DNA from 3 places in the Mesorhizobium sp. LNJC405B00 genome. Region 2 is predicted to be linked to each of the others. Evidence: predicted binding sites of a transcription regulator. Region 2 holds the regulator's gene; each other region holds the start of a gene.
The links. Region 2 encodes PhoB, which activates phosphate uptake and scavenging genes when phosphate is short. Its sites were predicted from a motif close to TGTCATNNANCTGTCAT; they were not measured.

Region 1: the regulator PhoB is predicted to act here: its motif matches at 1,632-1,648, upstream of X756_RS147725 (RNA degradosome polyphosphate kinase).
Region 3: the regulator PhoB is predicted to act here: its motif matches at 6,372-6,388, upstream of X756_RS160695 (alkaline phosphatase).

What each region holds. Positions count from the first base shown of each region.
Region 1 covers NZ_AYWC01000009.1:204,806-214,431, forward strand. The annotation lists gene X756_RS147735 (FAD-dependent monooxygenase) at 66-1,304, opposite strand; gene X756_RS147730 (zinc-finger domain-containing protein) at 1,324-1,569, opposite strand; gene X756_RS147725 (RNA degradosome polyphosphate kinase) at 1,803-3,995, shown strand; gene ppx (exopolyphosphatase) at 3,995-5,527, shown strand; gene X756_RS147715 (DoxX family protein) at 5,789-6,196, opposite strand; gene X756_RS147710 (DoxX family protein) at 6,333-6,755, opposite strand; gene fumC (class II fumarate hydratase) at 7,004-8,401, opposite strand; gene X756_RS147700 (glycosyltransferase family 10) at 8,980-9,626, opposite strand, start outside.
Region 2 covers NZ_AYWC01000011.1:237,611-247,236, forward strand. The annotation lists partial or broken gene X756_RS01000000165835 (ROK family protein) at 1-361, shown strand, start outside; gene phoB (phosphate regulon transcriptional regulator PhoB) at 392-1,081, opposite strand; gene phoU (phosphate signaling complex protein PhoU) at 1,098-1,802, opposite strand; gene pstB (phosphate ABC transporter ATP-binding protein PstB) at 1,844-2,668, opposite strand; gene pstA (phosphate ABC transporter permease PstA) at 2,686-4,002, opposite strand; gene pstC (phosphate ABC transporter permease subunit PstC) at 3,999-5,459, opposite strand; gene X756_RS144915 (substrate-binding domain-containing protein) at 5,555-6,583, opposite strand; gene X756_RS144910 (PAS domain-containing protein) at 7,081-9,626, opposite strand, start outside.
Region 3 covers NZ_AYWC01000002.1:181,443-191,068, reverse strand. The annotation lists partial or broken gene X756_RS160655 (YgcG family protein) at 1-238, shown strand, start outside; gene X756_RS160660 (YgcG family protein) at 346-1,164, shown strand; gene X756_RS160665 (TPM domain-containing protein) at 1,171-1,809, shown strand; gene X756_RS160670 (GNAT family N-acetyltransferase) at 1,978-2,484, shown strand; gene ppa (inorganic diphosphatase) at 2,608-3,141, shown strand; gene X756_RS160680 (hypothetical protein) at 3,369-3,965, opposite strand; gene X756_RS160685 (TetR/AcrR family transcriptional regulator) at 4,222-4,839, opposite strand; gene X756_RS160690 (MFS transporter) at 4,913-6,196, shown strand; gene X756_RS160695 (alkaline phosphatase) at 6,460-8,034, shown strand; gene X756_RS160700 (hypothetical protein) at 8,082-8,360, opposite strand; gene typA (translational GTPase TypA) at 8,558-9,626, shown strand, end outside.

The DNA.
Region 1 (9,626 bases), on a different contig from region 2:
CGACATCCAATCTCCCCCCTTGCGTGGGAGATGTCCGGCAGGACAGAGGGGAGTGGGAAGGATCGCTACGTCGACGATCTAGACTGCCGAGTGTCCGCTCGCCATCCATAGAGCCAATCGAGGTCGGCGGCGAGCTTGTCGGGCGAGCGCATGGCCAGGAACAGATTGCGGGCGATCGCCACCGGGCCGGCAGCATGCCAGGCGAGGCGGTTTACGGCCCCACGACGCGCGGCCTTGGCGACACGCGGCCGCCGAAGATTTTCCCAGATTCGAAAACTTCTGGGCAGATCGCCAGGGAAATCGGCGATAGCGTCGGCAAGCGTGATGGCATCCTCGATCGCCATTGCCGCGCCCTGCGCGGCAAACGGCGTCATCGCGTGCGCGGCGTCGCCGATCAGCGCGATGCCCTGCGGGCTCGTCCACCGCTTCTGTTCGACGGTGTGGATCGGAAAGGCCGTCCATGGGCCGGCCAGTGCCACAAGCTTCGTCAGGCCCGGCGCGGTGCCGCGCAGGGCAGCCGTGAGGATCGCGGGATCGGCATGGCCTGACCAACCTTCCGCCATGCGCTCGCCCTTGGTGAAGGCGGCGAGATTGAAGGCCCGGCCTTTGCTGACGGGATAGGCGACCATGTGGAAGCCTGGATGCAGGAACGTGGTGACGCAGTCGGCGGCGCCGATCGCGACAAAGGCTTCGCCGGCGGCGCTCTCGGCCGCGATCGTGACTCGCCAGGCGAGTTCGCCCGAAAAACGGCTTTTGACGAAGTCCTCGCCTGCGAGTTGCGCCCTGACTGCCGACCAGACGCCGTCGGCGCCGACCAGCAGTTTGCCGCGTGCCTCGATCTCGCGGCCGTCCACTTCGGCGGTCACGGCGACATATTGCGCGTCTTTGACGATGCCGGTCACGCGGGCGCCGGTGATGAGCTCAATCTCCGGCCGTTCGGCCATTTGCGCCAGCAGCGCTGCCTGCAGATCGGCGCGGTGAGCGACGAGATAAGGCGCCTGCCAGCGCGCTTCGGCGGCTTGCCCGAGCGGTACCCGCGCCAGTTCGCGCAGCGTCCCGGCGTCCTTGAGCACGACCGCTTCCGGCCGCAACGCTGCGGGCAGCAGCCGGTCGAGCACGCCGAGTTTTCCAAGAATGCGTGTTGCGTTGGGCGAAAGCTGGATGCCGGCGCCGGCCGCGTCTAGGTGCTGTGCCTGTTCGATCAGCTTTACCGGATAACCCCGTCCGGCGAAGGCAAGGGCAGCGGTCAGCCCGGCGATGCCGGCCCCGGCGATTATGACCTGCCGGGACCTGATGTCTTCCATCGGGCTTGTCGCGGAAGGATCAGGCGGCCTGGTCGATATAAAGGCAACCGGCCGGCAGCGTTTCCGTCGCCCTCAGCTTCGGCGAATAGCGGTAGAGCGTCGAGCAATAGGGGCAGACCTTTTCATTGTCGTCGCCCATGTCGAGGAACACATGCGGGTGGTCGAAGGGCGGGTTGGCGCCGGTGCACATGAATTCCTTGACGCCGATGTCGATTGCCGGATGGCCCGCATCGTTCTGGAAATGGGGAATGGAACCGCCTGCCATCGTCGTCTCCTTGATCTCGTCGAAAAGCATCTGGAACATAACAGGCCTGTTTGCAAGATCGATGAAATGAAACTGTCGCAAAAGCCTGTCAGAGGATACGGTGAGCCGGTTAAGTGCATGTCCCTGAAATCGGAATGGTTTTTGCCGAAGGGCCATGCGTCAAAAAAGCGTGTTAGAGGCATGGCACGTCCAGCGGCGCTCCAAGGGACGGTTGGCGGGGAAGAGCAGGAACCATGAACGAACTGAAGCCGGTGCAGAGCGAATTCATCAATGTCGAGGTGGCGAGCCCCGAGGGCGGCAACCCCGATCGGTTCGTCAACCGTGAGTTCTCCTGGCTGCAGTTCAACCGGCGTGTGCTCGAGGAATCACAGAACGAGCACCATCCGCTGCTCGAACGCGTCCGTTTCCTGTCGATTTCGGCCGCCAATCTCGATGAATTCTTCATGGTCCGCGTCGCCGGCCTTGCCGGCCAGGTGCGCGAAGGCATTGCGCTCAAGAGCCCCGACGGCCGCACGCCGGAGCAGCAGCTGGAACAATTGCTGCGCGAGGTCGAGCGGCTGCAGGAGGACCAGCAGAACAGCCTTTCAGCGCTGATGCTGCTGCTCAACAAGGAAGGCATAGAGAGCATCACCCGCGATGCACTAACCAAGGATGAGAAAGTCTGGCTGGAAGACCATTTCCAGGACCAGGTCTTCCCGGTCCTGACTCCACTGTCGATCGACCCGGCGCATCCGTTTCCGTTCATTCCCAATCTCGGCTTCTCGATGGCGCTGCAATTGCGCCATCGCAAGAATGGCGAGGAGATGAGCGCGCTTCTGCGCCTGCCGGTGGCGCTGAAGCGCTTCATCCGTCTGCCCGACCGCAAGCAGCACGTTCGCTTCATTCCACTGGAGGAGGCTGTCGGCCTCTATATCGGCAAGCTGTTCCCCGGCTATGAGGTCAAGGGTTCAGGCACCTTCCGCATCATCCGGGACAGCGATATCGAGGTCGAGGAAGAGTCGGAAGATCTCGTGCGCCTGTTCGAGACGGCGCTGAAGCGCCGCCGCCGCGGTTCGGTCATCCGCATCGAATTCGACAAGTCGATGCCCGGCGAATTGCGCGAGTTCGTCGCCGGCGAGCTTGGCGTCTCTTCGAGCCGCATCAGCGTTCTGACCGGCCCGCTGGCGCTCAGCCAGATTTCCGAGATCGTCGCCGTGCCGCGCGACGACCTGAAGTTCACCCCCTACAATCCACGCTTTCCCGAGCGCATCCGCGAGCATGGCGGCGACTGTTTCGCGGCCATTCGCGAGAAGGACATCGTCGTCCACCACCCCTATGAATCCTTTGACGTGGTGGTCCAATTCCTGCGCCAGGCGATGGCCGACCCGGAGGTGGTGGCGATCAAGCAGACGCTCTACCGCACCTCCAACGACAGCCCGATCGTGCGCGCCTTGGTCGACGCGGCCGAGGCCGGCAAGTCGGTAACCGCCCTGGTCGAGCTCAAGGCGCGCTTCGACGAGGAAGCCAACATCCGCTGGGCGCGCGACCTCGAACGCGCCGGCGTCCAGGTCGTGTTCGGCTTCCTCGAACTCAAAACCCATGCGAAAATGTCGCTGGTGGTGCGGCGCGAGGACGGCAAGCTGCGTAACTATGTGCATCTCGGCACCGGCAACTACCATCCGGTGACAGCGCGCATTTACACCGACCTGTCCTTCTTCACCACCGATCCGACGATCGCGCGCGATGTCGCCCAGCTGTTCAACTTCATCACCGGCTATGCCGAGCCGACCGATGAGATGCGGATCGCCATCTCGCCGTTTACGCTGCGCAGCCGTATCCTCAAGCACATTGCCGACGAGGTCGCCTACGCGCTGGCTGGCCGTCCGGCGCGCATCTGGATGAAGATGAACGCGCTCGTCGATCCCAACATCATCGACGCGCTCTATGACGCCAGCCGTGCCGGCGTCGAGATCGATCTCGTCGTGCGCGGCATCTGCTGCCTGCGGCCGCAGGTGCCCGGCCTGTCGGAAAACATCAGGGTCAAGTCGATCGTCGGCCGCTTCCTCGAACACAGCCGCATCTACTGCTTCGGCAACGGCCATGGCCTGCCGTCGGACGAGGCGATCGTCTACATCGCCTCGGCCGACTTGATGCCACGTAATCTCGACCGCCGCGTCGAGACCATGGTGCCGATCACCAATCCAACGGTGCATGAACAGATCCTTGGCCAGATCATGCTGGGCAACATCATGGACAACCAGCAAAGTTTCGACGTATTGGCTGACGGAACCTCCCGGCGCGTCGTGCTGGAGGAGGGTGAGGAACCGTTCAACGCGCAGGAATATTTCATGACCAATCCGAGCCTGTCGGGACGGGGTGACGCGCTGAAGTCGCATGCGCCCAAGCGCATCGCGCAGTTCAAGCGTCGCAAGAAGAACACCGGCTGATGATTTCAACGTCCCAAGGCCGGCTGCAGGATCGCCGGCCGCTGTCCATCATCGACATCGGCTCGAACTCGATCCGCCTTGTCGTCTATGAAGGGTTGGCGCGCTCGCCGACCTTGCTGTTCAACGAAAAGATGCTGGCCGGCCTCGGCCGCGGCATCGTTTCGACCGGCAAGCTCGATCCCGAGGCGGTGACGCGCTCGATGGAGGAGTTTCGCCGTTTCCGCGCGCTCTCCGATCAGGCGGGTGCGGAGCACATGTTTGTGCTGGCAACGGCCGCGGCCCGCGAAGCGATCAACGGCCCCGATTTCATCCACCGCGCCCAAGATGTGCTCAAGACCGAGATCCGCGTGCTCACTGGCCGGCAGGAGGCGCATTATTCGGCGCTTGGCGTCATTTCGGGCTTCCACCCCGCCAATGGCATTGCCGGCGATCTTGGCGGCGGCAGCCTGGAGCTTATCGACATCAATGGCGAGGCGATCGGCGACGGCATCACACTGCCGCTGGGTGGCCTGCGGCTGCAGGACATGGCCAGGAATTCGCTCGCCCAGGCGGCAAAGATCACCCGCGACGAACTGGCGCGCGCCAAATTGTTGAAGGGCGGGCTGGGACGGCCCTTCTACGCCGTTGGCGGCACCTGGCGAAACCTTGCCCGGCTGCACATGGAAATGACCAACTACCCGCTTGGCGTCATGCACCACTATGAGATCGGTGTCGAAAGCGCCGCCAATTTCCTGAAGCAGGTGGCGAAAGGCGAGATCGAGAAGGTCAAGGGCATCGAAGGTGTGTCGAAGAACCGCCGTTCGCTGCTGCCCTATGGCGCGGTCGTGCTGCAGGAGATCATGGCGGCGATGCAGCCGTCGAAGATCATCGTCTCGGCATTGGGCGTGCGCGAAGGGTTTCTCTATTCGCTGCTCGACCCTGCCGAGCAGAAGGCCGATCCGCTGGTCTCCGCTTCGGAGGAACTGGCGCGGCTGCGGTCGCGCTCGGTCACCCATGCGCATGAGCTTGTCGAATGGACGGACAAGACCTTTGCCGCCTTCGGCATCGACGAGACGGAGGATGAGGCGCGCTATCGCCACGCTGCCTGTCTGCTGGCCGATATAGGCTGGCGCGCACACCCGGAATATCGCGGCAAGCAGTCGCTCAACATCATTGCCCACGCGTCCTTCATCGGCGTCGATCACCCCGGCCGTGCCTTCCTGGCGCTGGTCGGCCTGTTCCGCCACGAAGGCGTGTTCAACGATGCGGCGCCGGAAATCCGCGGCCTGGCGACGCCGCGCTATCTCGAGCGCGCCCGCATTCTGGCGGCGGTGCTGCGCGTCGTCTATCTGCTGACTGCGGCTATGCCCGGCGTCATGCCGCGGCTGAAATGGGAAAACCGCGGCAATGGCACGTTGGCGCTGGTGCTGCCGGCCTCACTTTCCGATCTTTACGGCGAACGCCCGGCCGGACGGTTGGCGCAACTGGCGCGGATCACCAACCGCCGTCTGGTGCTGGCGGTCGAGGGTGGGCAGAGCGTGTCGGTGAAGTAGGCGCGGCCTGACAGCAAAACCATGTCGTCGTCGGCCTCGCGTTCGAGCACCGGCTTCCTCAATCCGTCGCTGCTTCGCAGCGCCACCTCCCCCTCCGGAGGAAAGGGAAGGGAGCCTCGTTGGAAAGCGTTGGCGGCAATAGGCTCGCGCCCTTCCTCTACCCCGTCGATCGGGGGAGAGGTGGCTCGACGAAGCCGAGACGGAGTGGGGGTCGACCTGGCACGGGCGTCGATGGTTCAACCGGGACGATATTTGACGATATCAGACCGCGGCGCGGCGCCCGTCGATCGACCAGGCCCCGGCGCCGGCCATGGCTAGCGCCAGGAATCCACCGGCGATGGCAATATCCTTCATCAGCATCTGCTGGTGCAGGAAGGTGAGCATCGGGTCATCGCCGCCCTGGCCGTAGTGGCCGATGGAGCCTGCAACGATGCAGAAAGCGGCAAGAAGTATCGCAACGACCGGCGTCTGAAAGCCGACCAGTATCAAGAGACCGGCAATCAACTCGAACAGCCCGGTGCCCCAGGCGGCAAGCGTCGGCAATGGCATGCCGAGGCCGGCGAAATAGCCGGTCGTCCCGGCAATGTCGGCGAGCGCGTGGTAGCCGGAGGGAACGAGCAGGGCGGCGAGCAGCAGCCGGGAAATCAGAAGCAATGCATCGCGGGGCATGGTCATCTCCGTTGTCTGTCCGCCGGCTGTTCGAGACCGATCCTAGCAGGGATGGGACGGGTGCGCGCTTGGGCAGACAACGAAAAAGCGGCGTGGAAAATTCCACGCCGCTTTTTTCAGGCTTGGGAGGGAAAGCTCAGCCGCGCTTGGCGTCGATCGAGTAGGCGCCAGGGCCCGAGGAAGCCAGCAGCAGGAAACCGCCGGTGATGGCGACGTTCTTCAGGAAATGGATCATCTGGTTCTGGTCGGCCCAGCCGGTATGGGCGACAAAGGCCGAGGCGATGGTGAAGACCGCGAGCACCCAGGCGGCGATGCGGGTCTGAAAGCCAACGAGCACGGCAAGGCCGCCGAGCAATTCGATCAGGCCGACGACAACGGCCGTTATGGTCGGCACCGGCAGGCCCATGGCGCCGAAATAGCCGGCGGTGCCGGAAATGGCGGTGAGCTTGCCGAAGCCGGAAAGCAGGAAGATGGCGGCGAGCAGGATGCGGCCGAGCAGGATGGTGGTGGAGCTGTTGGACGCGATGCCGGCGCCGGCAGCGGAAGTGTTGATGGACATGGTGGCTCTCCGAAAAGGGTTGATGTCCCGTCAGATAGACCAAGCCGACTGTTCACCAAAGCCGCCCGTCCGGCGACACATTGTTCACAGGACGTACATTTCGGGATCGTTCGACCGACGCAAAATTCTTGTCGCGGCCAGCAGCGGCGGGAGCAAATTGTCCCGCCACAAAATTTGGATTTCTAGTTGACGCAATTCCAAAGAGGAAGGGCTGCGCGCTTCGAGGAAGGCACTTTCCCTGGAATCGCTTAACCCGGATGCGTCATGTCCTCCGGCCGCACCAGCCGGTCGTAGTCTGCCTCGCTGACCAGCCCGGTGGCCAGTGCTTCCTCGCGCAAGGTGGTGCCCTTCTTGTGCGCGGTCTTGGCGATCTTGGCGGCATTGTCGTACCCGATCGTCGGCGCCAGCGCGGTCACCAGCATCAGCGAGCGGTCGAGCGCGGTCTTGATGTTGTCTTCGCGAGCCTCGATGCCGACGACGCAATTGTCGGTGAAGGAGATCGAGGCGTCGGCCAACAACTGCACCGACTGCAGGAAGTTGTAGGCCATCAGCGGGTTGTAGACGTTGAGCTCGAAATGGCCCTGGCTGCCGGCGAAGGTCAGCGAGGCGTTGTTGCCGAACACCTGCACGCAGACCTGCGTCAGAGCCTCGCATTGGGTCGGGTTGACCTTGCCCGGCATGATCGAGGAACCCGGCTCGTTTTCCGGCAGCGACAGTTCGCCGAGGCCCGAGCGCGGGCCGGAGCCGAGGAAGCGGATGTCGTTGGCGATCTTGAAGAGGGCGGCGGCCGCCGCGTTGATGGCGCCATGCGAGAACACCATGGAATCATGCGCGGCGAGCGCCTCGAACTTGTTCGGCGCGGTGACGAAGGCGATGCCGGTGATTTCGGCGATGCGCGCCGCCACCGTTTCGGCAAAGCCCACCGGCGCGTTGAGGCCGGTGCCGACGGCGGTGCCGCCCTGCGCCAGTTCCTGCAGGCCGGGCAGCGTCATCTCGATGCGCTTGATCGAAGAGGCCACCTGCGCGGCGTAGCCGGAAAATTCCTGGCCCAGCGTGAGGGGTGTCGCGTCCTGCGTATGGGTGCGGCCGATCTTGATGATGTGGGCGAAGGCCTTCGTCTTGACCTCGAGCGCAGCGTCCAGATGCTTCAGGGCCGGCAGCAGATCGTGCACGATGCGCTCGGCGCACGCGATGTGCATGGCTGTCGGGTAGGTGTCGTTCGACGACTGGCTCATATTGACGTGGTCGTTAGGGTGCACCGGCTTCTTCGAGCCCATGACGCCGCCCAGAAGTTCGATCGCCCGGTTGGAGATCACCTCGTTGGCGTTCATGTTGGACTGCGTGCCCGAGCCGGTCTGCCAGACGACCAGCGGGAAATGATCGTTCAGCTTGCCGTCGATCACCTCTTGCGCCGCCTCGATGATCGCCTTGCCGACTGCCGGATCGAGCCGCTTCAACTCCATATTGGCTTCCGCCGCCGCTCGCTTGACGATGCCGAGCGCACGCACGATCGAGGCCGGCTGCTTTTCCCAGCCTATCCTGAAATTGCCGAGGGAACGCTGCGCCTGCGCGCCCCAATAACGGTCGGCGGCAACCTCGATGGGGCCGAACGTGTCGGTTTCGGTTCTGGTCCTGGCAGCGGTCACTTGTCTCTCCGACGATCGAATTCGGCAACGGCGTATCGCGTTGCACAATGGCCTTCAAGCAGAGATTGCGGCCGGCAGGCAGTAAATCGGTTGAAGCGGTAGCGCCGCCCTTCGGGATCCTGCACCCTCCACTTTCGTGTGAAGGAAATTGCTCCTCAGTGCGGCTTGATCCCATAAAGTGGACGGAAACTTGCGGATTTAGCTCGATAAGATCATGTCGAGCTGGCGGATTGCTCTACGCAAACTTCCCCCAGGATCAGCAATGCGCAATTCTCGTCTACATACGAGCGACGCTGCCACACAAACTACCATCAGTGCCGGCGTCTCACTGGCAACAGCAGCGATGAGGTAGCTTATGCACTTGTCCTTCTGTTCAGTTTCCCGACCAAAATCCGGCATCGCATCCGGATCGAGCTTCGGATCGCGAAGCCGAGAATTTCAAGTCCACCCTGGGAGCGCCTCCACATAGCCTCGGAGATTTCCAAGATGCATGGCGGCAAGGTCGAAGCCGTCTCGACGTCGCAAGAGACGCTCTTTGTCCTCCGTATTTTGCTGAAAGCGCGCCTGATCGCGGACCGTCAGCTCGGAACCTTTTTCCTCCAACGGCGCAGCTTTGTCCTGAGATAGGATCTATAGCCGAACGGAAGTGTTCGCCGTCCGGAAGGCGTGCTTGTCCGCGCCTCCAGACGCTGGCGCACGACGCTCATCAGTCTGCAGAACGCGGGTGTTTCCAATGATTGCACCCGTTTGACGAGATTGTCGGGCAATGGCTTTGAGCGCCAGTCGAAATAAGCCTCGTAGTCTTTCGGCGTTGCGATCAGGTGCTGGAGATAGGCTGCAAGATCGCTGGCGCTGGCGAAGGCACTGGCGTCAATAAAGGAGTGCTCCGGAACGAACTCGTCCACATTGGGAGCGCCAAGGTAGATCGGCACCGTGCCCGCCATGAACGCGTCATAGATTTTCTCGGTGACATAGTCGGCCTCGATCGAGTTCTCCATGGCCAGGCAGAATTTGTGCCGCGCAATGGTTTCGATCTTGGTCTTCGAGCCCAGATCGGGGCCAGAGACCGATCGGTTGTTGCGATATCGGCCATAAGAATCGATCTTGATGTGGCGCGCCAGTTCGTTCGCCAAATCGACACGGCCGCTATAATTCAGGCCGGCCGACTGGAAGAGTGCGACCGGCGCTTCTTCCGTTTTCGGCACGATTGGTCTGGCCAGCGCAT
Region 2 (9,626 bases):
CGCTGATATGCGGGCGCTGGCCGCTCGTGCGCGAGAGACGGACGGACCGGAGCGCGAAGCCTATCGCAGGGCCGGTGAGGCGCTCGGCTTCGGCCTCGGCAGCCTGTTTGCGCTGATCGACCCGGCCCCCGTCGCCATGGTCGGCGTCAGCGCCGCCGCGTTCGACCTGATCGAACCGGCATTGCGCGAAGCGATCGCCCAGACCGCCGGCGGCCAGCACTCGAAATCGATCTCCTTCGACACCGAGCCCAACGAGCTGCCGCTGATCCGCGAAGGCTGTGCCATGCGCGCGCTCGGCTTCGTCGATCAGGAGATTTTCGCGCCGGGCATTCAGGCCAAATCCGGCAAGCATGTCGCCTGAATGGCCGGCAACGGCGCGACGCGCAGCATCCTAGTCTTCCCTGATCGCGTAGCCGGCGCCGCGAATGGTACGGATGACATCCGGCATGCGGCCGTTGTTGACCGCTTTGCGTAAGCGCCCGACATGGACGTCGACGGTTCGCTCGTCGATATAGATCGTCTCGCCCCAGACATTGTCGAGCAGTTGGCTGCGCGAGAACACGCGGCCGGGATGGCGCATCATGAATTCGAGCAGCCGGAACTCGGTCGGTCCGAGCCTGATCTCGCTCTTCTTGCGGTAGACACGGTGCGACTCGCGGTCGAGCACGATGTCGCCGACCTTGAGCACGCTGGACAGCACTTCCGGCTTGGCCCGGCGCAGCAGCGCCTTCACGCGCGCCATGAACTCCGGCGTCGAGAATGGCTTGACCAGATAGTCGTCGGCACCGGTGGACAGGCCGCGCACGCGATCGCTTTCCTCACCGCGCGCGGTCAGCATGATGATCGGCAGCCGCTCGGTTTCGGGCCGCACTCTAAGCCGCCGGCAGAGCTCGATGCCGGAAACAGCGGGCACCATCCAGTCGAGCACCAGGAGATCGGGCACGTTTTCCTGCAGGCGGATCTCGGCCTCGTCGCCGCGTGTCACCACCTCGACCTGATAGCCTTCGGATTCGAGGTTGTAGCGGAGGAGCACGCCTAGCGGCTCCTCGTCCTCCACGACCATGATGCGTGGCGCGATCATAGGCAGTTCACCCTCATCAGGCCGGCGTGGCCATCGCCGTCTCGTCCTGCTTCGGACGATTGGCGGGCAATTGCTGGCCGGTCAGCACATAATACGCATTTTCGGCGATGTTGGTGACATGATCGCCGATGCGCTCAAGATTCTTGGCGCAGAACAAGAGATGCGTGCAGGCGGTGATGTTGCGAGGGTCTTCCATCATGTAGGTCAAGAGCTCACGAAACACGGACGTGTATTTGACGTCGATGCGCTCGTCGTCATTCCTGAGTTTTGCAAGAGCTGCCGCATCGGTGGCGGCATATTCCTCGACGACGCCTTGCACCTGGATCAGCACCAGTTGCGCCATGGCATCGATGGAGTGCGAGAGGTCGCGCGGCGTGACGCTGAGGCCCACGGTGCCGACGCGTTTGGCGATATTCTTGGCGAGATCGCCGATGCGCTCGAGGTCGCCGGCCATGCGGATCGAGCCGACCACGGCGCGCAGATCGTTGGCCATCGGCTGGCGCTTGGCGATCAGCGTGATGGCGCGGTCGTCCAGTTCGCGCTGGCGCGCATCCATGATGGCGTCGTCGGACACGACACGCTGTGCCAGCGCATTGTCCGAATTGAGCAGCGCCTTGGTCGAGCCGCTGACCATCGAGCCGGCCAGATCGCCCATGTCGCGGATCAGCTTACTGATCTGCCCGAGCTCTTCATCGAAGGAGGCGACGGTATGTTCACCCATGATCTTGGTCCTCGTGCCTGAAAATTCACCCGCCGGACGGCTCAGCCGAAGCGGCCGGTAATGTAGTCCTGGGTGCGCTTGTCGTCGGGGTTGGTGAACATCTTGTCGGTGGCGCCCTCCTCGACGAGATAGCCGAGATGGAACATCGCCGTGCGTTGCGAGACGCGCGCCGCCTGCTGCATCGAATGGGTGACGATGACGATCGTGTAGTTCTGGCGCAGCTCGTCTATCAGCTCCTCGACACGGGCGGTGGCGATCGGATCGAGCGCCGAGCAGGGCTCGTCCATCAAGATCACTTCCGGCGACACGGCGATGGCGCGCGCGATGCACAGGCGCTGCTGCTGGCCGCCGGACAGGCCGGTGCCGGGCTCCTGCAGGCGGTCCTTGACCTCGTTCCAGATCGCCGCCTTCTTCAGGCTCTGCTCGACGATCTGGTCCATGTCGGACTTGCGCTTGGCCAGCCCATGGATGCGCGGGCCGTAGGCGACGTTCTCGTAGATGGACTTCGGGAACGGGTTGGGTTTCTGGAACACCATGCCGACGCGGGCGCGCAGTTCGACGACATCGATGTTCTTGTCGTAGATGTCGTCTTCATCGAGCGTGATCTTGCCGGTCACCCGCGCCGAATCGATGGTGTCGTTCATGCGGTTGAGGCAGCGCAGGAAGGTCGACTTGCCGCAGCCGGACGGGCCGATCAGCGCCGTCACCTGGTTCTGGCGGACGTCGAGATTGACGTCGAACAACGCCTGCTTCTCGCCATAGAACACGCCGACCTTGTCGCCGCGCATCTTGATGACTTCGTTCGACTTGGCGTTCATTTTGTCGCCCACTGCATTCTCAAGGGACTGTTCGGTCATGATGTTCATACCAAATTGCCTTTTTTCTACCAGCGCCGCTCGAACCGGCGCCGGAGCACGATCGCGGTGATGTTCATGGCCATGAGGAAGACGAGCAGGATGATGATGGCGCCGGACATGCGCTCGACAAAAGCGCGCTCAGCCTCGTTTGCCCACATATAGATCTGAACCGGCAGCGCGGTCGCCGGATCGAAAGGCGTCGTCGGATAATCGGCGACGAAAGCGACCATGCCGATCAAGAGCAGCGGTGCTGTCTCGCCGAGCGCACGCGCCAGGCCGATGATGGTGCCGGTAAGGATGCCTGGGGCGGCAAGCGGCAGGATGTGATGGAACACCATCTGCATCTTGGAGGCGCCGAGACCTAGGGCCGCCGAGCGGATCGACGGCGGCACCGCGGCGAGGGCGGCGCGCGTGGCGATGATTATGGTCGGCAATGTCATCAAGGTCAGCACCAGGCCGCCGACGAAGGAAGCCGAGCGCGGCATGCCGAGGAAGTTGATGAACACGGCAAGGCCAAGCAGACCGAAGACGATCGACGGCACCGCCGCGAGATTGTTGATGTTGACTTCGATCAGGTCCGTAAAGCGGTTCTTCTTGGCGAACTCCTCCAGATAGATCGAGGCGGCGACGCCGATCGGCAGCGCCAGCAAAAGCACGATCATCATCATGTAGAACGAACCGATGATGGCCACGCCCATGCCCGACGTCTCGGGCCGGCTGGAGGCGCCATAGCTGAACAGGCCGGTGTTGAAATGCTCGGCCATCGCGCCTTCGGCTTTGAGCTTGTTCATCCAGTCGATCTGCTGGTTGGACACCTTGCGGCGCGCTTCATCGACGCCGAGGTCGATCTGGCCCTTGAAGGCCGAGTCGAGATTGGCGGCGGCCAGGATGTCGACGTCACGCGTCGTGCCGATCACCGACGGATCGGCGGAGACGATGTCGCGCAGCTGGACGCGGGCGCCTTCCGACAGGAAGCCCTTGAGCTTCAGCATCATCGGCTTGTTGGCCGGATCGATGCCGAGCTTGGCCACCAGCGCGTTTTCGGCGAGCTTGGGATAGTTCGCCTTGATCAGCACATTCGGGTCTGTGGCACGCTTGTTCGAGGGGTCGATGACCTTCTCATCGAAGGTGATCGGAAGCGTCACCGTCGTCTGCCAGAAGGCGGTGTAGCCTTTCGAGACGATGGTGATCAACATGATGGCCAGGAACGCCAGGCCCACCGAGATCGCAATCACGCCATAGATGCGGAACCGGCGTTCGGCGGCATAGCGCGCCTTCAGCCCGATGTCGCGGCGCGGACGCGCGACGGCGCCCGCCATCGTGTCCAGGGGGATGTCGGTCATTCGTACTGCTCCCGGTACTTGCGCACGATGTAGAGGGCGACGATGTTCATCACCAGCGTCAGCGCGAACAGCGTCAGGCCGAGCGCGAAGGCGACCAGCGTCTGCGGCGAGTTGAACTCGAGATCGCCGGTCAGCTGGTTGACGATCTTTACGGTGATGGTCGTCATCGCCTCGAACGGATTGGCCGTCAGATTGGCGGCGACGCCCGCCGCCAGCACGACGATCATCGTCTCGCCGATGGCGCGCGACGCCGTCAACAGGATGGCGCCGACGATGCCGGGCAGTGCCGCCGGCAGGATCACCCGCTTGATCGTCTCGGAGCGCGTGGCGCCGAGGCCGAGCGAGCCGTCACGCATTGCGCGCGGCACCGCGGTGATGATGTCGTCGGACAAAGAGGACACGACCGGGATCAGCATGACGCCCATCACCAGACCGGCGGTGAAGATGCTCTGGCCCTGGATGAAGGGCGAGCCGCCGGTGAGTGCCGCCGACAGGTCGCGCAAGAACGGTCCGAGCGTGACAACGGCGAAGATGCCGTAGACGATGGTCGGAATGCCGGCCAGCAGTTCCAACGCCGGCTTGACCACCGAGCGCACACCGCGCGAGGCATATTCGGACATGTAGACCGCCGACATCAGCCCGACCGGCACTGCCACCAGAAGGGCGACGGCGGCGATGTAGAGCGTGCCGGCGAGAAGCGGGACCAGGCCGAACTGACCCTGGCTGCCGCCGGAACCGGCGGCGGCGAAACGCGGATCCCACACCGTGCCGAAGAAGAAGCTCACCGGCGACACGCTCTCGAAGAAGGTGATGGTCTGGAACAGCATCGACAGCACGATGCCGACCGTGGTCAGGATGGCGATGGTCGAGGCCGCAAGCAGCCCCCACAGCATCAGCTTCTCGACATTGTTGCGCGCCCTGGCGCGCGGTGCGATCTGCCTCAGCGCATAGAAGGCGCCGGCGATCGACAGAGCGAAGGTCAGCACGGCGCCGAACAGGCCGAGCCGGTCCTGGACCTGGTTCGCCTCGACCGCGATCGGGATCATATAGTCCTGGGTGTCGCTGGCCAGTGCCACGCCCTTGGCGGCGAGCAGCGGCTGCAATTCGGCGAAAGTAGCGGGAAGTGCGGTATCGCCATCGAGCCGACGCAGGCCCTTGGCCAGGCTCTTCACCAGGCTGGCGTCGAGCGCTTCGCTGGCGACCTTTGTGTCGGCGGTGCGCTCGGGCAAAGCGGCATGGATATGCCGGTCGAGATAGAAGGAAGAGCCGATATCCCAGACGGCGAGCAAAAGGACGGCAGGCAGGACCGCGAGCAGAAAGGCCCACCAGCCATGATAATGCGCGCGCGAATGCGGCTTGACCTTGCCGGTATCCAGCGCCGCGGCGCGCTGGCGGCCGACCACAAAAGCGACCACGCCTATGGCAATGACTATGGCGAGTACGAGCAAGGACGACATAACCCACCCCAGGGAAAATTCAGATCGCCGCCGCCGTTGCGGCAAGCGGCGAAATCAGGGCGCGGAGTTCATCCGCGCCCTGATCCGTCCGTTGATTACATTGTCTTTCCAGCGGCGAAGGCGTCGCGCTGGCCCTGACGTTCGGCGTCGGGAGCGGAAACCAGGCCGTACTGGGCGAGCGGGCTTTCCGGGCCGATCATCTGGTCATCAAGGAAGAACTCGACATATTCCTTGAGGCCGGGAACGACGCCCAGATGCGCCTTCTTGACGTAGAAGAACAACGGCCGCGACACGGGGTACGTGCCATCGGCGATGGTCTGCGTCGAAGGCACGATGCCTTCGACGGTAGCGACCTTCAGCTTGTCGGCATTGTTCTCGTAGAAGGCGAGGCCGAACACGCCAACGCCGGTCTTGTTGGAGTCGATGCGGGCCAGCGTCTCGGTGTAGTCGCCGTCAATGTCGACAGCCTTGCCGTCCTTGCGGATGGCGATGCAGGTCTTGCCGATTTCCTTGTCGTCGGCGATGCCGGCAGCCTTCAAAGCGGCCTTGTCGCAGCCGGCGTCGAGCAGCTTGGTCTCGAACACTTCACGGGTGCCGTGCTTCTCACCCGGGATATAGGCGGCGATATCCCAGTCGGGCAGCTTCGGATTGACCTGGTTCCACTTGGTGTTCGGGTTGTCGACCAGCTTGCCGTCGACCACCAGCTTGGCGGCGAGCGCCTTGTAGATGTCGGCGGGAACCAGCGCCCAATCCGGACCCTTGATGTCGGTGGCAAAGACGATGCCGTCATAGCCGATGCGGACTTCCTGGACGTCCTTGACGCCGGCGTCGGCGCAGGACTTCAGCTCGTCCTTCTTGATCGGGCGCGAGGAGTTGGCGATGTCGATCGTGTCTTCGCCGACGCCCTTGCAGAACTCCTTGATGCCGGCGCCGCTGCCGCCGGACTCGACCACCGGGGTCTTGAAGTTGGTGAAGGTTTCGCCGAACTGCTCGGCGACGATCTTGGCGTAAGGCAGCACGGTCGACGAACCGGCGACCTGGATCTGGTCACGCGCAGCGGCGACACCGGACGATGCGGCGAACGCTACCGCCACGGCCGATGCCGTAACGAGGAATTTCTTCATGTGGCCTGCTCCTGTTCGGAAGATGGTCTCTTGGCGCCCTCTTCAAACCGGCGCCCGCTGAGGCCAATAGCCTTCGATTATTACAGTCGCATGACAGTTTCGTGTCAGCCCGGTAACGTCGCACAGACGTCTTGTGGGCCGCCCCCTTTAAGCCGGTTTGTGGGAATGGAAGTTGCCGCTGGAATCAGACGCTTGCGCGATCCGTGCTGGCATCAAGTCCCGGCACACCGCAGGCCGCGATGCCGAGAAAGAAAAACCGGACGGGAGCGCGTTGCCCGTGGCCAGAGCGAATCTTGGCCGAGCCATCGCCAAAAACAGGTCCGTTGGGGTAGATTCGACGCTGTTTCTTGTCGGCGGTCGCTTGCTCCCGCCCGTAACTGAATGAGCGGTTTCGTTGCGACCATTGTCCTGACTGGGCGCCAGCTTTGATATGGTGCGATCGCACCATATCCTTGGCTGTTGCGGCGCGGCCGAATCCCGGCCGGCGCCGCAGGTTGCTATCCAGCGTCTCGTTGGGCTTCGCTTGATATGCCGACCCAGCGCTCGACCTTTTCGAGCAGCGCCCTGGGGCTGATCGGCTTGGGCAAATAGTCATCCATGCCGGCTTCCAGGCAGCGCTCACGGTCGCCCTTCAAAGCATGCGCGGTGACGCCGACGATCGGGATATGCATACCCGTATGTTCTTCAAGCCGGCGAATTGCGGCGGTGGCCTCGAGCCCATTCATCTCCGGCATCGAGACGTCCATCAGGATCATACGCGGATTGAGCCTGCCGAAGGCGTCGAGCGCCTTGCGGCCGTTGCCGACAATTTCGAAACTATAACCGGTCTCGCCGATTATCTGGGTGAACACCATCTGGTTCACCTCATTGTCCTCGGCAACGAGGATGTCGAGCCGGCTTTCATCCCCGGCGGCCCGGGCGCGGGCGCGAACCGGCGGCGGTTGCAGCAAGGCGCGTTCCGGTGCAGCGAGCGGCGGCTTTGCCGGTGACGGTCCGTTCCTGTCGTTGCCGGACCCGCTGCTTGCCGCCGGGAGCACGCGGCTCCCCGTGATATTGTGATGGTGGCGCTGGATGGTAGCGACCAGCGTTTCCAGAAGCACCGAGGAACGCGCCGGCTTGATCAGCTGGGCGTCGATGCCGAGATCGCGATAGCTGGTGTTGGCGAGCGACTGGTCGACCGAAGTCAGCATGATGATCGGCGTGTCGGCCAGCCCTGCGGTGCTGCGCACGACGCGCGCCATTTCGGCGCCGCTCATCCCCGGCATCTGATAATCGAGCACGACGCAGTCGACCGGCACGCCGTAGGCAGCCGCGGCGACCAGCACCTTGAGCCCTTCGGGTCCGCTTTCGGCGGCGCAGGAATCGAAGGTCCATGACGCCATCTGCTCGCTCAGGATCGATCGGTTGACGGCATTGTCGTCGACGATCAGCACCCGTGAGCCGGTCACGTCGACCGGCATGATCCGCCGTCCGGTCCGTTCCTCGGCCCTGGGCAATGTCACGGTGAACCAGAAGGTCGAGCCCTTGCCTTCGGCGCTCTCGACACCGATCTCGCCGCCCATCAACTCGACCAGCCGCGAGGTGATGGCGAGCCCGAGCCCTGTGCCTTCGTGGCGTCTGGTCGACGAGGTGTCGGCCTGACTGAATTTTTCGAAGACGAGCTTCAGTTTCTGCTGCGGAATGCCGATGCCGGTATCGGTGACCGAAACGGTCAGCTTTGTCCCCGTCGGCCCCCTTTGTCCCGTCACGTCGACCAGCACGTGGCCTTCGTCGGTAAACTTCACCGCGTTGCCGACCAGATTGGTGACGATCTGCCTGATGCGACCGACATCGCCGACGAACAGGCTTCCCAGGCCCGGCTCGACGCGCACGATGAGCTCGAGGTCCTTCTCCTTGGCGCGGGTCGATATCAGCGTCGCCACATCCTCGATCGCTTCGGGCAGGTTGAAGGGCGCAGGGTCGAGCACCAGCTGTCCGGCATCGATCTTGGAGAAGTCCAGTATGTCGTTGATGATGGTCAAGAGCGCGTTACCCGATTTGACGATGATGTCGGTGAACGTCTTCTGCTTGGGATCGAGGTCGGATTTGGCCAGCAACTCGGCCATGCCGAGTACGCCGTTCATCGGCGTGCGGATTTCGTGGCTCATATTGGCCAGGAATTCCGACTTGGCGCGGTCGGCCAACACGGCGCGCTGCCGCGCCTCGCGCAGTTCGGCCTCGCGCAGCTTCAGTTCGGTGATGTCGGTGGTCGACCCAATCAGATAGAGCGAACCGTCGGACGCGATCATCGCGCCCTTGCGGGCGAACTGGTGGCGCACGCTGCCGTCGGCAAGCGTCACCGTTTCCTCGATCTCCTGTGTATCGCCTGTGCGCAGCACGGCGAGATCGCTGTTGACGAAGGCTTCGCCGTCCTCGCCGAAAATCTCGATGTCCGTCTTGCCGATCGCGTCTTCCCTGCGGAGGCCGGTGAGGTCGCACCAGCCCTTGTTGACGTAGAACTGCCTGAGGTCGGAGCGCTTGGCGTAGATCGACACCGGCACGTTGTCGATGAGATTGCGGAACACCTCGTTCTCGCGCATGCTCTCTTCCAGCGCCTGCTCGCGCGCCTTGACGTCGGTGATGTCGGTGCTGGAGCCGACAAGGTGCACCGACCCATCGAGCGCCACCAGCCGGCTCTTGCGCGTCATCAATTGCCGCACCGTGCCGTCGCGATGGGTAACGGGCTCCTCGATCTCGCGGCCGCGCCCGGTGACGACGACCTCGGTGTCGTCATGGGTGTAGGTTTCGGCGTCGTCGATGCCGAAAAGCTGGAGATCGGTCCGGCCGATGACCTCCTCCTTGGGGATGCCGGTCAGCGCGCACCAGGCTTTGTTGACGAATTCCATGCTCAGATCCTGCGCCTTGATGAAGGCGGCGACCGGCAGTTCGTCCATGACGTGGCGGAACAGGTCGATCTGGCGCATGCTTTCCTGCAGCGCCTTTTCGCGGCTCTTGATCTCCGAGATGTCGACGCGCACGCCGATAAAGGTGCCGTCCTCGGTGC
Region 3 (9,626 bases), on a different contig from region 2:
CGCCACCCGGCTGTTCAACGCTTGGAAGCTCGGCCAGAAGGCCAAGAACAATGGCGTGCTTCTGCTGGTGGCCGTGAACGACCGCAAGATGCGCATCGAGGTCGGCTACGGGCTGGAAGCCACGCTCACCAACCAGCACGCCACACGGATCATTGAAGGCATGGTGCCGGCCTTCCGCGCCGGGGATTTCTCCGGCGGTATTTCCAAAGCGGTCGACGACATGATCATGGTGATTGAGGACAGTCATGGTGGTTGAGGGGAGCTGGTGACGGCATGACAGTAGGCGTCTTCAATCCGCCAAGACCTGGCCGCGCAGCCGCGACGATCGGCATCGCCCTGTTGACGATGCTCACCATGCTGTTTGTAGCCTTGGCGGCAGACCTGCCGGCACTCACCGGGCGGGTGGTCGACAATGCCGGTATTATCGACGCCGCGACCAAGGCGGCACTGACGCAGAAACTCGCGGATTTCGAGACCAAAGGCTCCGACCAGATCGTCGTCGCCACGATCAACAGCCTCGACGGCGAGGAGATCGAACCCTACGCCAACCGGCTGTTCCGCTTTTGGAAACTCGGCCAGGCCGGCGAAAACAACGGCGTGCTTCTGCTGGTGGCCAAGAACGACCACAAGATGCGCATCGAGGTCGGCTACGGGCTGGAAGGCACGCTGACCGACCTGCACACCAAACTGATCATCGAAAACGACATGGTGCCGGCGTTCCGCGCCGGTGATTTCTCCGGCGGCCTTTCCAAGGCCGTCGACGACATGGTCATGGTGCTGGAAGGCAACCCGGAAGAGCTGGAGGCGCGCGGCAAGCGCAACCCGGCCGACCGCAGCACGCCCATCGATCCCGTCGTCGCGGTCTTCCTGATCCTGTGGGCGGCGATGTTCTTCGGCGGCCTGGCGATGGCCTTCCTGCCGCCGATCTTCGGCACCAAGCTGTCGCCGGGCGTGTATAAATGGCTGGGCATGACCTTTCGCTACGGCCAGGGGCCGAGCGGATCGTCCTCGGGCTCCAGCAGCTGGACAACAAGTTCGTCGTCGGGCAGCGGATGGTCATCGGGAAGTTCGGGCAGCAGCTGGTCTTCGGGCTCAAGCAGCGGCGGCGGGTTTTCAGGCGGCGGCGGTTCGTCTGGCGGTGGCGGGTCTTCAGGGAGCTGGTGAGAGAAGATGGCAACACGACCGATCAGCCCACAGGACCATGAGCGCATCGCCACCGCGATCCGCGCGGCCGAGGCCAAAACCGACGGCGAGATCTACTGCGTCGTTGCGCATGCCAGCGACGGCTATTTCTTTCCCGCCGCCTTCATGGCGACATCAGGCATGCTGATTGCCAGCCTCGCCGTCGCTTATGGGCTGGAAGCCTGGTGGCTGTCGATCCGGCTGCCGCATTTCGTCATTGTCCAACTGCTGGCACTGGCCTCGGTGTTGGTGCTTTTGTGGGCGCTGCCGGGCTTGCGCATCCATCTGGTGCCGCGCCGGCAGCGTTATCAGGCGGCACATCACAATGCGCTCAGGCAGTTCCTCGCCCGCAATGTCCACCGCACCACGGCGCGCACCGGCGTGTTGGTCTTCGTGTCGATCGCCGAGCGTTATGCCGAAGTGGTCGCCGATTCGGGCATCGACAGCAAGGTCGGCCAGCATGTCTGGGACGGCGTGGTGCGCGATCTCCTGCAGCATGCCGGTCACGACCGGCTCGCCGACGGCTTCGTCAAGGCGATCGGGCAGGTCGGCGCGGTGCTGGCCGAGCATTTCCCGGTGACGTCGGGCGATGCCAATGAACTGGACGATCATCTCGTGGAGATCTGAAAAGCCAGCACGCGCTACCCGGACGGACGCCTGACCGCGCCGGCTGGGTGCGTTTTCCAGGCAGGCTTTGCCCATTGTCAGCAGTGTCGCGATCGGCTGTGAGAAAGCGGTCGGCGGGCTGACCTCGACTCTTGCAAATGGCCGATGCGGGTTTATGGTTAACAAATCATGAATACGCTGAGCATCGACATCAGGAAAGCCGAACCGCGCGACGCCGGCGCCATTGCCGACGTGCACCAGCAGGCTTGGGAGGGCGCCTATTCCGGCATCATCCCGCATCGCTCGCTGACCTCGATGATCAACCGCCGCGGCGCCGACTGGTGGGCCAACGCCATCCGCCGCGCCGCCACCGTTCTGGTGGTCGAGATCGGCGGCACCATCGCCGGCTATGCCACGATCGGCAAGAACCGCGCCCGCGAGCTGAAGCAACAGGGCGAAATCTACGAACTTTACCTGCGTCCGGAATATCAGGGCATCGGGCTCGGCAGCCGGCTGTTCAAGGCGGCGCGGGCGCGGCTTGCCGACCACGGGCTGAAGGGAATGGTGGTGTGGGCGCTGGAAGACAACCAGAACGCACTTTCCTTCTATGCCGGCGCGGGTGGCCGTGACGTCGCCGAAGGCGTCGAGATTTTCGAGCAGAGGGCGCTCAAGAAGGTCGCCTTCGTCTGGGAATGACCGGTCTCGGTTACAAATCATCATAAACCGTGCGCTTCCGTTAGCGCTTCGCACCAATCGCCGCATTGCACCATGCCGCGCCGCCCGCTATCGATCTTGGACATCGAGAGAGGGATTTAAGCCATGCGAATCGAAGCCATTGCCATCGGAAAGAACCCGCCCGAGGACATCAACGTCATCATCGAGGTGCCGATCGGCGGCGAGCCGATCAAGTACGAGATGGACAAGGAGGCCGGCACGCTGTTCGTCGACCGTTTCCTGCATACGTCGATGCGCTACCCCGGCAATTACGGTTTCGTGCCGCACACGCTGTCGGGCGACGGCGACCCGATCGACGTGCTGGTCTGCAACACGCGCGCGCTGGTGCCGGGCTGCGTCATCAATGTGCGGCCGATCGGCGTGCTGGTGATGGAAGACAATGCCGGCCAGGACGAGAAGGTCATTGCCGTGCCCTCGCCGAAGCTGACGCTGCGCTACGAAAACGTCACCGAATACACGCAGCTGCCCGAGATCACCCGCGACCAGGTCCAGCACTTCTTCGAGCACTACAAGGATCTCGAGCCCGGCAAATGGGTCAAGATCGAAGGCTGGCACGATTCCAAATACGCCAAGAAGATGATCGTCGACGCGATCGCACGGGCGAAGGCGGCGAAGTAGCGCCGAGAGAGGCCTGCGTCTCGTTCAAGTAAGCGGCAAACGCCAGCGCGAGGCACCCCCCTCTGGCCTGCCGGCCATCTCCCCCTCAAGGGGGGAGATCGGATGTCGCAACGGCTTTCGTCAATTTTCAGCGCCGAAAGAAAAGCGCCGCCAGCGAAGCTGCCAATCTCCCCCCTTGAGGGGGAGATGCCCGGCAGGGCAGAGGGAGGTGCCTTGCACCCACGTGGCTAGTTATCCACCCGACCAAACGCCGGCACGTTGCCGATGACGGTGTGCTTGTCCTTGCCACAGGCGAAACTCTTCGCCTTTTCGTCCGCCAGCTTGCGCGCCTGGTCGTTGGCCTGAGGGTTGCCGGTGGCGAGCACGAGGCCGATGGTGCAGCCGTCGCGGGCTTCCATCTGGGCGACCTTGGCGACGAGCAGCACTTCGGTCGGCTTGTTCTCATCCTCGGGATTGCTGATCGAGCGGCGGTGGATCACCGCGAAGGGAACGGCAACGTCGCCCTTGGTCTCGATGCGCCATTCGACCTTGGCGCCGGACGAGTTGAAGCCGGAAAAGCTCTCCCAGACCGAGGTCATCTCGCCGCCGGGCGGAAACCCGTAGAATAGCGATTCACGCGCATCGTCGTAGGCGATCAGCACGGGATAGCCGCGATAGCCGGAGCAGGCGAGTTCGGCCCAGTCGCCGTCACCTTCCTCGGCCTGCGCATAGGTGACGCAATCCTTTTGCGAGTCGAGGTCGGTGTAGACGCTGGATATTCCGTCGGCATGGGCGGTTTGGGATAGGGCGGCGAGGGCGAATGGAACAAGCAGCAGGGTTCGCATGCGGACGTCTCCCGTGAAGTTCGCCCCAGCCTATCGCCAAATCTGCGGCCGGCCTAGCGTGCCAATCTCAACGTTGGCGCCACCCACATCGCCCTGCCGGGCAATTCTCCCCCTGAACGGGAGAAAGTGGCCGGCTGCGCCGCTGGCGACAACCTTGCAACGCTGGCAATTGGCGAAATCGTGATGAGAGCGTTCCTCGCCCCATTTCCGGGAAAGGATGCCGGCAGGTGAGGGGCGGCGCCAACGTTAGAAAATGCTATTTCTTCAAGCTCGCTTCGATCAGCAGGTCGGCGTTGCGGGCCACCGATTGCGCCGGGCCGCCGAGGCCGAAGAGCTGGCCGCTGATATAGGCGCCTTCGATCAACAGCAGCAGGCCGTCGCCGAGCGTGTCAGGGTCTTTAGCGCCCATCGCTGCGGCCATCGCGCGCAGGCGGTGGCGCAACTCCTGCTTGTTGGCCTCGCTGACGACGCGCGCCGGATGGCCATGTTCGGGATATTCCACCGCCGCGTTGGTCATGCCGCAGCCGCGATAGTCCGGCTTTTGCGCGCGCTTGCCGACGCGAGTCAGGAAAGCCCTGAGCTGTGCCCGCGGGTCGCCGGGATGGGCAGCCACGGCTTCGTCGAAACGCTCCCAGTACTCACGGTCATATTGCCTGAGATAGGAAGCGGCAAGCTCGTCCTTGGAGGGAAAGCTGCGGTAGAGGCTGGGCTTGGTGACGCCGGCGCGCTTGACGATCTCGTCGACGCCGATCGCCCGAATGCCGCGGCGGTAGAACAGGTCGTAGGCCACGTCGAGGATTTTCTTGGCAGCCTTGGGCGGTGCGGCTCCATGACCGCCCTTGATGATCAGTTCAATATTTTTGTCCGTTGGCATCATGCGACTCGATTGACGTGTTACCGATCGGTACGTATACATGTCCTCACCCTGCAACGTACCGGTCAGTAACATGATAGCTCAATCCCGTCCCTTTGGCCAGCGCTACGCTTTCGTCGTGGTTGGCGTCATCTTCCTCTGCTTGTTGATCGCGGCCGGGCTTCGTTCCGCACCCTCGGTGATGATGCTGCCGTTGGATAAAAGCTTCGGCTGGGGGCGCGATACGGTTTCGATTGCCGCCGCGGTCGGCATCTTCCTTTACGGCCTGACCGGGCCGTTTGCCGCCGCATTGATGGAGCGTATCGGCTTGCGCCGCACGCTGCTTGCCTCGCTTGTGATCATGTCGGGCTCGACCGCGCTCAGCCTGCTGATGACCGAGCCATGGCATCTGTTCCTCACCTGGGGCGTGTTTTCAGGTATCGGCTCCGGCGCGGTCGCCACCGTGCTCGGCGCCACCATCGTCAACCGCTGGTTCAAGACCAATCGCGGCTTGGTGATGGGGCTGATGTCGGCCTCCAGCGCCACCGGCCTCTTGGTGTTCCTGCCGCTGCTGGCATCGCTCGCCCAGTCGGGCGGCTGGCAGCCCGTCGCTACCGCCGTCTCGATCGCCACCGCCTGTCTTCTGCCGCTGGTCTGGCTGTTGGTTCCGGAGCGTCCCGCTTCGATCGGCATGGTGCGCTATGGCGCCGGGACCGATGACGTGCCGCCGGTATCGCCGGCATCGCAAGGCAATTTCCTGGCGCATACGCTGAACACGCTGCGCCGCGCTGCCGGCACCCGCGTCTTCTGGTATCTGTTCGCCACCTTCTTCATCTGCGGCTTCACCACCAACGGGCTGGTCGGCACGCATCTGATCTCCTTCTGCGGCGACATGGGCATCCCCGAGGTGCAGGCCGCGGGCCTGTTGTCGCTGATGGGCATTTTCGACCTGATCGGCACGACTTTGTCGGGTTGGCTCACCGACCGTTTCGACCCGCGCAAGCTGCTCGGCGTCTACTACGGCATTCGCGGCCTGGCGCTGATCTATCTGCCCTATTCCGGCTTCTCGGCGACCAGCCTGATCATCTTCGCGGTGCTCTACGGTCTCGACTGGATCGCCACCGTGCCGCCGACGCTCAGGCTCGCCAACGAGGCCTTCGGTGACCGCAGCGGCCCGATCGTGTTCGGCTGGATCGTAGCCGGCCACCAAGTCGGCGCCGCCACCGCCGCCGCCTTCGGCGGCACCATGCGCGAATTGCAGGGCAATTACGAACTGGCATTCCTGATCGCCGGCATGACGGCGATCGTGGCTGCGTGTCTGTCGCTGCTGATCAATACGAGCAAGCCGGCTTTCGATCCGGAGCCGCAAGCGGCGTAAGGCGCGGTACTAATCTCCCCCCTCAGGGGGGAGATGGCCGCGAAGCGGCCAGAGGGGGTCCGTGCGACCGGACTCAGCCTCTTGCGCATAGGAGGTCGGCGCTCCAAGCGAGGCGACCCCCTTCTGTCGCCTTCGGCGACATCTCCCCCCTCAAGGGCGGAGATCACCTGTCGATTGTTATCAAAGTTTCATCTTCCCGAGATGTGGCTGAAACATTGAAGCTGGAGCTTGCTGGCACCGTTCGAAGCCATCAGGAGACAGCCATGAACAAGATCTCGTTGACCCGCCGCGCTTTCGTCACCTCTGCCAGCGCCGCCGGTCTGCTCGGCGCATCGGGGCTCGCTTTGCCCTATTATTCGCGCGCCAGCCAGCGCCCGGCCTTCACCCATGGCGTCCAGTCCGGCGATGTCGATGCCTCGAGCGGCATGGTGTGGACGCGCACCGACCGGCCTTCGCGCGTCATGTTCGAAGTGTCGTCGACGGAAAACTTCGCCAATGCGACGCGGCTGGCGCCGCTCGATACCTCGCCGGCCAGCGACTTCACGGTCAAGCGCCTGCTTACCGACCTCGCCTCCGACCAGGATATCTTCTACCGGATGACTGCCGCCGACCTGTCGGATATCAACGCCGTTTCCGAACCGATCGTCGGCCGTTTCCGCACAGCACCCGCCTCGAAGCGCGACATAAAATTCGCCTGGTCGGGCGACACGGCCGGCCAGGGCTGGGGAATCGATGAGACCGGCATGAAAACCTACGCCACCATCGCCAGGCACACGCCGGATTTCTTCCTGCATTCCGGCGACACCATCTATGCCGATGGCGCCATGAAGGACGAGGTAGACCTGCCTGGCGGCGGCAAGTGGAAAAACGTCGTCCTGATCGACGGCAAGCGCAAGGTGGCCGAGACGCTGGATGAGTACCGCGACCAGTGGAAATACAACATGATGGACAAAAACGTTCTGGCCTTGAGCGCCATCTGCCCGACCTTCTACCAGTGGGACGATCACGAGGTGCTGAACAACTGGTCGGATTCGAAGAATCTCGGCGCCGACAGCCGCTACACCGAAAAATCCATCCATGTGCTCGCGGCGCGTGCGGCGCGCGCCTTCCATGAGATGACGACGATCCGCTACGAGCCGTCCGAGCCAGGCCGCGTCTACCGCAAGATCGCGCATGGGCCGCTGCTCGACGTGTTCTTCCTCGACATGCGCTCCTATCGCGGCCCGAACGGCCCCGACATGCAGGAGGACATGACGCCGCAGTCACGCATGCTGGGCGAACAGCAGACGAAATGGCTGAAGCGCGAGCTGACGAATTCCAGGGCGACCTGGAAGATCATTGCAGCCGACATGCCGCTCGGCCTCGTCGTCTGGGACGACGGCGCCAAGAAGGTCGGCGCGGAAGCCATCAGCAATGGCGACAATGGCCTGCCCAAAGGCCGCGAGCTCGAGATCGCCGACCTGTTGCGCTACATCAAGACTGCCGGCATCACCAACACGGTCTGGTTGACCGCCGATGTCCACTACACGGCGGCGCACTATTACAACCCCGACAAGGCGCGGTTCCAGGATTTCAATCCTTTCTGGGAATTCGTCTCGGGCCCGATCCACGCCGGTACCTTCGGTCCCAATGATTTCGACATGACCTTCGGCCCGGAGCTGAAATTCATCAAGGCGCCGACCACCGAACAGGGCCAGAACCTGCCACCCTCGGCCGGCCTGCAGTTCTTTGGCCTGGTGGACATTTCAGGGGCGACAGAGCAGCTGACCGTGCGACTGATGGATCGCGACGACATCGAGCTTTACAAGGTGACGCTCGATCCGGTGCGGTCGGCGTAAGCCTTTGGGTCGGTGCGAAGGATCGCTATGCCTGGAATGGGCAGCCGTCAGTCCGGGTAGCAAACCGTCGGAATCTTCGGCCACACCGCGCTGTCGCAGCCTGCAACCTGCTGCCTCTGCTTGAAAGAGGCGCTGACCGGGCCGGTGACCACGGGGTCGACGCCATCAGGGGCGTCGGCAAACATCTGCTCGGCCGTCCGGTCGGACGACGAAGCCGGATTGGCTTCCTTCACCGTGGCGGCCGATTGAGCGGCATTGGCCGCCAGCACGGCAGCGAATGCGACCGAAGCGATGAGGGGCCAAAATCGGTTGAGTTTGTCGGTCATGAATTTCGAACTACCCGGGCCCAGAAAGGTTCCCGCCTTGGTTAACAAAACCATCTCACACCGAGATGCTTAAGATTTGATGAGTATTTGGTGGTGCGCCTCCTCTTTCGCAATTGCGAAAAACCCTGTATGAGCCGCGCAACCGAAAGAGGCGGCGCCTTTTGGCCTGCTGCCTGCAACGCTCCCGAGACCACAAAATGAAAATTCGTAATATCGCGATCATCGCGCACGTCGACCATGGAAAAACCACCCTCGTCGACCAATTGCTGCGGCAATCCGGTTCCTTCCGCGACAATCAGCGCGTCGCCGAGCGCGCCATGGATTCCAACGACCTCGAAAAGGAACGCGGCATCACCATCCTGGCCAAGGCGACCTCGGTCGACTGGAAGGACACCCGCATCAACATCGTCGACACACCCGGCCACGCCGATTTCGGCGGTGAGGTCGAGCGCATCCTGTCGATGGTGGATTCGGCGATCGTGCTGGTCGACGCCGCCGAAGGCCCCATGCCGCAGACCAAGTTCGTCGTCGGCAAGGCGCTCAAGGTCGGCCTGAAGCCGATCGTCGTCATCAACAAGATCGACCGTCCGGACGCCCGCCACGTCGAGGTGGTCAACGAGGTGTTCGACCTGTTTGCAGCGCTTGACGCCACCGACGAGCAGCTCGACTTCCCGATCCTCTACGGTTCTGGCCGCGATGGCTGGGTCTCGGAAAATCCGGAAGGCCCGAAGGACCAGGGCCTGGCGCCGCTGTTCGACCTTGTCATCAAGCATGTGCCGGAGCCGACCGTTCATCCCGGCCCGTTCCGCATGATCGGCACCATCCTGGAGGCCAATCCCTTCCTCGGCCGCATCATTACCGGCCGTATCGAGAGCGGCACGCTGAAGTCCAACCAGGCGGTCAAGGTGCTCCACCATGACGGCACGCAGATCGAAACCGGGCGCATCTCCAAGATTCTCGCGTTCCGTGGCCTCGAGCGCCAGCCGATCGAAGAGGCGCAGGCGGGTGACATCGTTGCCATTGCCGGCCTATCCAAAGGCACCGTCGCCGACACGTTCTGCGACCTGGCGGTGACCGAGGCGTTGCATGCGCAACCGATCGATCCGCCGACCGTGACCATGTCTTTCCTGGTCAATGATTCGCCGCTCGCCGGCACCGAAGGCGACAAGGTGACCAGCCGCGTCATCCGCGACCGCCTGCTGCGAGAAGCCGAAGGCAATGTCGCGCTCAAGATCGAGGAATCGCCCGACAAGGATTCGTTCTTCG